DNA from 3 places in the Lysinibacillus sp. RS11 genome. Region 1 is predicted to be linked to each of the others. Evidence: a T-box and tRNA genes for the amino acid it is inferred to sense, from the RefSeq annotation. Region 1 holds a T-box; the other regions hold tRNA genes.
The links. The T-box of region 1 lies ahead of ileS (isoleucine--tRNA ligase). A T-box ahead of a tRNA ligase gene usually reads a tRNA of that ligase, here a tRNA-Ile.
Positions count from the first base shown of each region.

Region 2: it has a tRNA-Ile gene. The T-box ahead of ileS (isoleucine--tRNA ligase) is inferred to sense a tRNA for this amino acid. The anticodon was not compared.
Region 3: it has a tRNA-Ile gene. The T-box ahead of ileS (isoleucine--tRNA ligase) is inferred to sense a tRNA for this amino acid. The anticodon was not compared.

Region 1 is NZ_CP168124.1:2,549,633-2,552,879, reverse strand. It holds gene AB9L17_RS12970 (hypothetical protein) at 1-664, shown strand, start outside; gene AB9L17_RS12965 (DUF2785 domain-containing protein) at 839-1,684, shown strand; T-box leader at 1,765-2,005, shown strand; gene ileS (isoleucine--tRNA ligase) at 2,058-3,247, shown strand, end outside.
Region 2 is NZ_CP168124.1:3,800,905-3,804,151, forward strand. It holds gene nadC (carboxylating nicotinate-nucleotide diphosphorylase) at 1-308, shown strand, start outside; gene nadA (quinolinate synthase NadA) at 295-1,398, shown strand; tRNA gene AB9L17_RS19555 (tRNA-Glu) at 1,608-1,679, opposite strand; tRNA gene AB9L17_RS19560 (tRNA-Ser) at 1,682-1,772, opposite strand; tRNA gene AB9L17_RS19565 (tRNA-Asn) at 1,783-1,859, opposite strand; tRNA gene AB9L17_RS19570 (tRNA-Ile) at 1,864-1,940, opposite strand; tRNA gene AB9L17_RS19575 (tRNA-Gly) at 1,942-2,015, opposite strand; tRNA gene AB9L17_RS19580 (tRNA-Phe) at 2,021-2,096, opposite strand; tRNA gene AB9L17_RS19585 (tRNA-Asp) at 2,111-2,186, opposite strand; tRNA gene AB9L17_RS19590 (tRNA-Met) at 2,190-2,264, opposite strand; tRNA gene AB9L17_RS19595 (tRNA-Ser) at 2,315-2,407, opposite strand; tRNA gene AB9L17_RS19600 (tRNA-Ile) at 2,421-2,497, opposite strand; tRNA gene AB9L17_RS19605 (tRNA-Met) at 2,505-2,578, opposite strand; tRNA gene AB9L17_RS19610 (tRNA-Ala) at 2,605-2,680, opposite strand; tRNA gene AB9L17_RS19615 (tRNA-Pro) at 2,687-2,763, opposite strand; tRNA gene AB9L17_RS19620 (tRNA-Arg) at 2,777-2,853, opposite strand; tRNA gene AB9L17_RS19625 (tRNA-Leu) at 2,867-2,955, opposite strand; tRNA gene AB9L17_RS19630 (tRNA-Gly) at 2,961-3,035, opposite strand; tRNA gene AB9L17_RS19635 (tRNA-Leu) at 3,082-3,166, opposite strand; tRNA gene AB9L17_RS19640 (tRNA-Lys) at 3,187-3,247, opposite strand, start outside.
Region 3 is NZ_CP168124.1:3,794,198-3,797,444, reverse strand. It holds rRNA gene rrf (5S ribosomal RNA) at 338-453, shown strand; tRNA gene AB9L17_RS19525 (tRNA-Val) at 464-539, shown strand; tRNA gene AB9L17_RS19520 (tRNA-Thr) at 543-618, shown strand; tRNA gene AB9L17_RS19515 (tRNA-Lys) at 626-701, shown strand; tRNA gene AB9L17_RS19510 (tRNA-Leu) at 722-806, shown strand; tRNA gene AB9L17_RS19505 (tRNA-Gly) at 853-927, shown strand; tRNA gene AB9L17_RS19500 (tRNA-Leu) at 933-1,021, shown strand; tRNA gene AB9L17_RS19495 (tRNA-Arg) at 1,035-1,111, shown strand; tRNA gene AB9L17_RS19490 (tRNA-Pro) at 1,125-1,201, shown strand; tRNA gene AB9L17_RS19485 (tRNA-Ala) at 1,208-1,283, shown strand; tRNA gene AB9L17_RS19480 (tRNA-Met) at 1,310-1,383, shown strand; tRNA gene AB9L17_RS19475 (tRNA-Ile) at 1,391-1,467, shown strand; tRNA gene AB9L17_RS19470 (tRNA-Ser) at 1,481-1,573, shown strand; tRNA gene AB9L17_RS19465 (tRNA-Met) at 1,624-1,698, shown strand; tRNA gene AB9L17_RS19460 (tRNA-Asp) at 1,702-1,777, shown strand; tRNA gene AB9L17_RS19455 (tRNA-Phe) at 1,792-1,867, shown strand; tRNA gene AB9L17_RS19450 (tRNA-Gly) at 1,873-1,946, shown strand; tRNA gene AB9L17_RS19445 (tRNA-Ile) at 1,948-2,024, shown strand; tRNA gene AB9L17_RS19440 (tRNA-Asn) at 2,029-2,105, shown strand; tRNA gene AB9L17_RS19435 (tRNA-Ser) at 2,115-2,205, shown strand; tRNA gene AB9L17_RS19430 (tRNA-Glu) at 2,208-2,279, shown strand; gene AB9L17_RS19425 (S-layer homology domain-containing protein) at 3,092-3,247, shown strand, end outside.

The DNA of each region.
Region 1 (3,247 bases):
AGAATTTGAATCCTATTTAGAGTTGGAATCTTTATATGCTTACGCACAATCAAAGGGGATAGTACCTACTCAAGAAAAAATAGATAAAGAGCTTGAAACATTGATTGAATTTAGTATAAATGAGAACAATGCGAAATTCACTGAACAATTGGAGAAGGTGAATCTTACAAAAGAAGAATATATTGAACAATACACTAAACCAATGAATTATAAATATACTACTATCAATTCACTATTAGATCAGGAAAAAAATCAATACAAAGACGTAGAAAGAATGATGCTACTTTTCCTAGTGGAAAGAGATGCTTTGAACTATTTTGAAGAACATTATAGTCAAGAAATAGCATACCTACGTGAAAAATATGATATTCCAGTGGGCGAAAAAGGAATCTATTCAAAACGTGGGGCAGTCGTAGCAATCAAAGAACATGAATTTTTAGTCGTTTCACATGCTGATGAATCAAATATTGGGAAATTATCAATAGATGAAATCGTACAAAAACATGGTAATGGTACGTGGTTCCCATTAATTGATGTTCCTAAAACATTGTCACCTGGGGATTATGTAGAAGTTAAATATAGCAGGGATCCCAGGAAAAATGCTGATTCTATAATAAGGATTGCGGATTTAGATAGCATGGAAATACTCGAAGAATACCCATGAATCAAGGCTAGACATTCAAAAGCTTCAAGAATGTCTAGCTTTTTTTTAGAAAGCTGTTTTTACATTTGCATTATGGTACAATTATTGTAAGTATTTGTATAATCAGGGGGAGTAGTAAAGGATGATTATGCAAGTTCTTACTAAAACAAAAAGGTATGGGGAGAAAGATCGAATATGATACTAAATAAAAACTTACTGAAGGAAATTGAATTAAAAAAAATATTAACAGATATAAGCAGTGGAAATAAAACGTGGCAACAAGAAGACCAAACACATCTCGTACAATCAATGATGCTACATATCGGCTCACTAGATAGTGAACTACGAGATAACTTAATTTATGGATCGTTTTATGAATTGATCCATGAAAAAAACTTACTAGAGCATGCACTTTTAACGGAGCTTTTAGAGGATTCTTTGAATAATATATTATGTAAGGGTATTGAAGAAAGTGAATCAGATTTAGTTTTTACCCGTACATTTACGTCGCTATTGATCGCCCTCATATTATTTAGAGATAACGCAGACGATTTTTTATCCCAAAAGAAAATCGCTGATTGTAAAGATAAAGTACTCGCTTATTTAGCGGCAGAAAAGGATGTAAGAGGCTACGTGCCGGTGAAAGGGTGGGCTCATAGTGTTGCCCATATGGCTGATGCAATCGATGAATTGGTGAAAAATCCGAAATTAAATAAAGCCTCTTATAGTGAAATTGTAAGCGCATTATACAACGTCGTTTTGCAAGAAAATCATGCTTTCATACATAATGAAGATGAACGGATTTTAGTACCTATCTTCACAATGCTTGAGCATGGTTTAGAGGAGCAAGAAATCATTAGATTACTGCAAGAATTACCTGCAACTTTAAAAGTAAAAAAAGAACAGCTCGATGTACAGCATCACAGAATTTTAGTTTTTAACTGTAAATCCTTTGTGAAAAGCTTTTATATTAAAACAAATGGGAAGCCTAAGTTCGCAGCACTTCATAAATGCATCGAAGCATGTCTCGATGAATTATAAGAAATTACTACCAATATTAGTACTTTGAAATTATTGACAGACAAAATTTAGTTTGTTAAGATGAGTGACAATAAAAGCATACAAATTCGTTGATGAGAAAGAGTAGTGTTTCATTTTGTTCTACAGAGAGCCGACATAATGGTGGAAGTCGGTGTGCACATGATACATGAAGATCCTCTCTGAGAAGATTGGCTGAACATAGTAAGCTAATCCGGGTGTCTACCGTTAAAAAGAACACGTATGATTGTACGTTGCTGAGTGCTATTGAACGGTTGATTCAATAGAATTAGGGTGGTATTCGCGGTTAACCCCGTCCCTTGCTTGGGACGGGGTTTTTGTATGCCTTTTATACATTTGTATAGGAGGGAATTACATGCAAGGTGAAAAGAAAAAAGAAACGGCTGTAGAGAGGGAAACGAGGATTCGCCAGTTGTGGGAACAAGAAAAAACGTTCCAAGCATCTGTTGCGAATCGTGCTGGTCATAAGCCCTTTGTATTTTACGAAGGCCCACCAACAGCAAATGGATTACCACATGTAGGTCACGCATTTGGCAGAACAATTAAGGATGTCGTGGCTCGTTATAAAACGATGCAAGGGTATTTAGTTGAACGGAAAGCTGGCTGGGATACACATGGTTTGCCTGTGGAACTCGGTGTGGAAAAAAAGCTAGGTATCTCTGGGAAGCAAGAGATTGAAAAATATGGTGTTGAACAATTCATTCAGGAGTGTAAAGGAAGTGTCTTTACCTATGAGAAAAAGTGGCGTTCCTTTACAGAAGAACTTGGCTATTGGATTGACATGGATGACCCATATTTAACGCTAAGTAATGACTACATCGAATCCGTTTGGCATATTTTAAGTCACGTGCACAAGGAAAAGCTTTTATATAAGGGGCATCGTGTCTCACCATATTGCCCTAGCTGTCAAACATCATTAAGCTCTCATGAAGTTGCACAGGGCTATAAGGATGTAAAGGATTTATCTGTCACAGCAATGTTTAAGCTAAAGGGTAAAGATGAATATTTTCTTGGTTGGACAACGACTCCATGGACATTACCTGCCAATGTTGCATTAGCCATGAATCCTAAGCTCATGTATGTTCGAGTGAAGCAGCACGATAAAGTCTATATTTTAGCAAAATCACTAGTGAATAAAGTTTTTGCTGATTCTGTTGAAGTGTTAAGTGAACATGAAGGGCGTGAATTTGAAGGTGTATCGTACACCCCACCATTTTCCTATGTAACAGTTGAGAAGGGGTATGTCGTTGTACTAGCGGATTATGTTACAGAGCATAGTGGAACTGGAATCGTCCATATCGCACCTGCATACGGGGAGGACGATTATAAAACGGTTCAGCAAAATGGGCTATCGTTTGTCAATGTTGTTGATGTAAAGGGTTGCTATACAGAAGAGGTTCCAGAGCTTGCAGGTAAATTTGTAAAAGATTGTGATGTCGATATAATAAAAATGCTCGCTAAAAAGGAGCTATTGTTTGATAAGGAGAAATATGAGCATAGCTATCCTCATTGCTGGCGCTGTGATTCACCATTGCTTTATTATGC
Region 2 (3,247 bases), 1.3 Mb from region 1:
TCGGTCACACCATTAAAATCGAAGTGGAAATCGAAACAAAAGCACAGCTAGTTGAAGCAATTGTAGCTGGTGCAGACATTATTATGTTTGATAATCGCAGCCCTGAAGAAATACATGAATGGCTTCTTGCCGTTCCCCCACATATCGTTACAGAAGCTTCAGGAAGCATTACTCTTCAAAACTTAAACACCTATGCTAAAACAGGCATTCAATGGATTTCGCTTGGAGCGTTAACACATTCAGTAAAAGCTTTTGATATTAGTGCACTTGTACAAACGAAAGGAGCTAATCCCCTTGTCCATCACTAGTTTATTACAACAAACGTCACTACTACCAAATCATTATCGTGCATTATCTAAAAATGAAATGGAAGGTCGCATTATCGCTATAAAAAAGAAATTAGGAAGGAAACTCTTCATCCCTGGGCATCATTATCAAAAAGATGAAGTAATTCAATTTGCAGATGTAACAGGGGATTCTTTACAGCTTGCTCAATTATCAGCTGCTAATAAAGAAGCTAAACATATAGTATTTTGTGGAGTACATTTTATGGCGGAAACGGCTGATATGCTTACAACAGAACAGCAGCATGTTTACTTACCTGATATGCGAGCAGGCTGTTCAATGGCCGATATGGCAGACATTTATCAAACAGAACAAGCATGGTCTATTTTACAACAGCTTTTCGGGGATACCATTATCCCGCTAACATATGTCAATTCTACTGCTGCCATTAAAGCATTTACGGGAAGGCATGGAGGGGCCTGTGTTACATCGTCCAATGCAAAAGAAATGGTTAAATGGGCATTTACACAAAAACAACGTATTTTCTTTTTACCTGATCAACATTTAGGTAGAAATACTGCGTATGATTTAGGAATACCGCTTGAAAATATGGCAGTTTGGAATCCTCATACAAATATACTTGAGACAGATCAGTCTCCAGAAAACATTCAAGTCATCTTATGGAAGGGACACTGCTCTGTACACGAAGGTTTTACAGTTCAACATACGGAGCTTGTGCGTAAAGTGTATCCAAATATGCGTATCATTGTTCATCCTGAATGTAGTCGCGAGGTTGTTGCCGCTGCAGATGATGCAGGTTCTACAAAATACATTATCGATACGATTAATAAGGCACCGAGTGGTTCAGCATGGGCAATCGGTACTGAAATGAATCTTGTTAATCGGATTATTAAGCAGCACCCTGATAAGCATATTATCTCTTTAAATGAGAATTTCTGTCCTTGTCTTACAATGAATCGAATTGACCTCCCCCATCTACTTTGGTCCTTAGAAAGTATAGAAAAGGGGCAACCACATAATCGTATTCGAGTAGATGCTCACACTGCTGAAGAAGCACGTAGCTCACTTGAAAGAATGCTGTTAAGCACTTAAATGGCAAAACGTCTACTCATTTCTGGTAGACGTTTGTTTATTATAGCTCTAGGTAAACATGTTGTGATGTTCAATATCGATTATGTCTCAGCATAATCGCCTCTGAAGACTTTAATTCATAATTGTTTAGAGGAAATTATTGAAATCTCAAAAACTATTCTTATACAAAAAAAAGCAGTAGATGTAAATTACATCTACTGCTTTTAGTATGACCCGTACGGGATTCGAACCCGTGTTACCGCCGTGAAAGGGCGGTGTCTTAACCACTTGACCAACGGGCCAATGGCGGAGAAGGAGGGATTTGAACCCTCGCGCCGGTTACCCGACCTACACCCTTAGCAGGGGCGCCTCTTCAGCCTCTTGAGTACTTCCCCACAAAAAAAATGGCTCCGAAGGCAGGACTCGAACCTGCGACAACCTGATTAACAGTCAGGTGCTACTACCAACTGAGCTACTTCGGAATAATGGTGGGCCTAAATGGACTCGAACCATCGACCTCACGCTTATCAGGCGTGCGCTCTAACCAGCTGAGCTATAGGCCCTTGGAGCGGGTGATGAGAATCGAACTCACGACATCAGCTTGGAAGGCTGAGGTTTTACCATTAAACTACACCCGCAAATATGGTGGGTCAGGACGGAATCGAACCGCCGACACTTAGAGCTTCAATCTAATGCTCTACCAACTGAGCTACTGACCCATATTTTTTAAAAATGGCGGTCCCGACCGGGATCGAACCGGCGATCTCCTGCGTGACAGGCAGGCATGTTAACCGCTACACCACGGGACCATTTGGTTGCGGGGGCCGGATTTGAACCAACGACCTTCGGGTTATGAGCCCGACGAGCTACCACTGCTCCACCCCGCGTTAATAATATTCTTTTCGAGTTTTTCAAGCACCATTTATAGAAATAAAACTGGAGGAGGTAGAGGGATTCGAACCCCCGCGCGGTGTTACCCGCCTGTCGGTTTTCAAGACCGATCCCTTCAGCCAGACTTGGGTATACCTCCGTAATTATATAAATGGTGGACCTTGCAGGACTCGAACCTGCGACCGGACGGTTATGAGCCGTCTGCTCTAACCAACTGAGCTAAAGGTCCTTTAAGATGGCGGCAGAGGGGATCGAACCCCCGACCTTACGGGTATGAACCGTACGCTCTAGCCAGCTGAGCTACGCCGCCAGGATCTTTATACTGGTTATCTTTTATGGTGGAGCCTAGCGGGATCGAACCGCTGACCTCCTGCGTGCAAGGCAGGCGCTCTCCCAGCTGAGCTAAGGCCCCATAAAGTGGTCGGAATGACAGGATTCGAACCTACGACCCCTTGGTCCCAAACCAAGTGCTCTACCAAGCTGAGCTACATTCCGATAAATATTAATTTGGCGCGCCCGACAGGAGTCGAACCCATAACCTTCTGATCCGTAGTCAGACGCTCTATCCAATTGAGCTACGGGCGCTAATTATAAAAAATGGTGCCGAGGGCCGGAATCGAACCGGCACGGTAGTCACCTACCGCAGGATTTTAAGTCCTGTGCGTCTGCCAGTTCCGCCACCCCGGCACATTTGGAGCGGAAGACGAGGTTCGAACTCGCGACCCCCACCTTGGCAAGGTGGTGTTCTACCACTGAACTACTTCCGCATGTGCATAAGATTTATTTATCCTGGCAATATGAAATTCTTAAAAATGGTGCGGGTGAAGGGAGTCGAACCCCCACGCCTTGCGGCGCTAGATCCTAAGTCTAGTGCGTCTGCCAATTCCGCCACACCCGCATATTTTGTTGGCAATTAAATGGTGAGCCATGAAGGACTCGAACCTTCGACCCTCTGATTAAAAGTCAGATGCTCTACCAA
Region 3 (3,247 bases), 1.2 Mb from region 1:
CAAGGCTTGATGTTTGCCCGCAGGAAGGAGTTAGCTTATTGTGAAAATCAGCATCCTTTTATTAAATAAAGGGAATAAAAATAGCGAATCAATCTATTTGATAAATTAATTGTTTTCTTTTAATTGAACAATTGCTATAATAAATAGTAGAGTAATAATTTCTCTTTCGAAACGAAAATATCTTCATAAAGTAATAATTTCTTTTTTTTATAAAAAAGTGTTGCACAATGCGAGAAAACGTTATACAATAATTCTTGTCTTGAAGGACAGGTAATAAACTTCAAAACAAAATACATAAGAGTTTCAAAATACAACGTATATTGAAAACTGTTAATAGTCTAGTGATGATGGCAAAGAGGTCACACCCGTTCCCATACCGAACACGGAAGTTAAGCTCTTTAGCGCCGATGGTAGTTGGGGGCTTCCCCCTGTGAGAGTAGGACGTCGCTAGGCATTATACCCAGGAGGATTAGCTCAGCTGGGAGAGCACCTGCCTTACAAGCAGGGGGTCGGCGGTTCGAGCCCGTCATCCTCCACCATTTGCCGGTGTAGCTCAGTTGGTAGAGCAACTGACTTGTAATCAGTAGGTCGTGGGTTCGACTCCTATCGCCGGCACCATAGTTTTGAGCCATTAGCTCAGTTGGTAGAGCATCTGACTTTTAATCAGAGGGTCGAAGGTTCGAGTCCTTCATGGCTCACCATTTAATTGCCAACAAAATATGCGGGTGTGGCGGAATTGGCAGACGCACTAGACTTAGGATCTAGCGCCGCAAGGCGTGGGGGTTCGACTCCCTTCACCCGCACCATTTTTAAGAATTTCATATTGCCAGGATAAATAAATCTTATGCACATGCGGAAGTAGTTCAGTGGTAGAACACCACCTTGCCAAGGTGGGGGTCGCGAGTTCGAACCTCGTCTTCCGCTCCAAATGTGCCGGGGTGGCGGAACTGGCAGACGCACAGGACTTAAAATCCTGCGGTAGGTGACTACCGTGCCGGTTCGATTCCGGCCCTCGGCACCATTTTTTATAATTAGCGCCCGTAGCTCAATTGGATAGAGCGTCTGACTACGGATCAGAAGGTTATGGGTTCGACTCCTGTCGGGCGCGCCAAATTAATATTTATCGGAATGTAGCTCAGCTTGGTAGAGCACTTGGTTTGGGACCAAGGGGTCGTAGGTTCGAATCCTGTCATTCCGACCACTTTATGGGGCCTTAGCTCAGCTGGGAGAGCGCCTGCCTTGCACGCAGGAGGTCAGCGGTTCGATCCCGCTAGGCTCCACCATAAAAGATAACCAGTATAAAGATCCTGGCGGCGTAGCTCAGCTGGCTAGAGCGTACGGTTCATACCCGTAAGGTCGGGGGTTCGATCCCCTCTGCCGCCATCTTAAAGGACCTTTAGCTCAGTTGGTTAGAGCAGACGGCTCATAACCGTCCGGTCGCAGGTTCGAGTCCTGCAAGGTCCACCATTTATATAATTACGGAGGTATACCCAAGTCTGGCTGAAGGGATCGGTCTTGAAAACCGACAGGCGGGTAACACCGCGCGGGGGTTCGAATCCCTCTACCTCCTCCAGTTTTATTTCTATAAATGGTGCTTGAAAAACTCGAAAAGAATATTATTAACGCGGGGTGGAGCAGTGGTAGCTCGTCGGGCTCATAACCCGAAGGTCGTTGGTTCAAATCCGGCCCCCGCAACCAAATGGTCCCGTGGTGTAGCGGTTAACATGCCTGCCTGTCACGCAGGAGATCGCCGGTTCGATCCCGGTCGGGACCGCCATTTTTAAAAAATATGGGTCAGTAGCTCAGTTGGTAGAGCATTAGATTGAAGCTCTAAGTGTCGGCGGTTCGATTCCGTCCTGACCCACCATATTTGCGGGTGTAGTTTAATGGTAAAACCTCAGCCTTCCAAGCTGATGTCGTGAGTTCGATTCTCATCACCCGCTCCAAGGGCCTATAGCTCAGCTGGTTAGAGCGCACGCCTGATAAGCGTGAGGTCGATGGTTCGAGTCCATTTAGGCCCACCATTATTCCGAAGTAGCTCAGTTGGTAGTAGCACCTGACTGTTAATCAGGTTGTCGCAGGTTCGAGTCCTGCCTTCGGAGCCATTTTTTTGTGGGGAAGTACTCAAGAGGCTGAAGAGGCGCCCCTGCTAAGGGTGTAGGTCGGGTAACCGGCGCGAGGGTTCAAATCCCTCCTTCTCCGCCATTGGCCCGTTGGTCAAGTGGTTAAGACACCGCCCTTTCACGGCGGTAACACGGGTTCGAATCCCGTACGGGTCATACTAAAAAGCAGTAGATGTAATTTACATCTACTGCTTTTTCATTGTTAAGAGAAACTATAGGTTTTTTTCCTGTGGATAACCTTAAGCCTAGTCGTCGTCTAGGCTTAAGCGCTAATCCTGTAGGTCGCTTTGATCCATCGGGCAAAAGTGGTGTAGCGTTTACTTTTGCTTCGGGCTCTCCAGCGCTTTAGCGCATTTGTTTTTTATGATTCTTTGTTGTTCCATAAACGCATCATTTGCTGTTTCCCCAGTCACTTTCTAGGCAAGTTATTAAATTGTGTACGGCTCCATTCAATTACTTCCTCCGATATCTTATCAAAATTGTTTTTCAATGGGCAGAATTCACGTAGTAATCTATTCACATTGGCATTCCTCTAACACTTGAAAATAGCTAAATTCTTTAAACGATCTGTTGTTGCGGTTTAGATAGCACCTTTTGGTAGTTGTTCATGTAGGGGAGGTGAATAGCACGCTCAAGTCTTCGTTAAGCAATTTGGATAAAAATTCCTACATACCAACATATCATTCGTTCAATAAATGTTGCTATATAACCTTTTGCTTTATCCTAATAAGACTACTAAAAAACATTTCTGATCATCCTCGTCACTATCAATATAAGTAGTCAATAAAAATTGTGCAATTTCATATAAAAAATGGACAAACAAACTAAATGTAACTTAACTTTGCTAATTTCATCATTTATTACACAAATAATCCATGGTAAATGACGATAATATTGGTATAATCTTTGGAATATATCTATCTTTCTTTTATAATGGAGATGAATAGAATTCGTAGGGGGTTATAAAAGTGAAAAAAAAGCAAAGTAAATGGATTGTAAGTACAGCAGCTGCTGCATTGGTTGCCGCAGCTATTGTACCTACTGCAAGTGCAGCAAACTTTACAGATATTGCAAAAAGTGACCACAAAGAAGCCATTTTAGCATTAGCAGATGCAAAAATTATA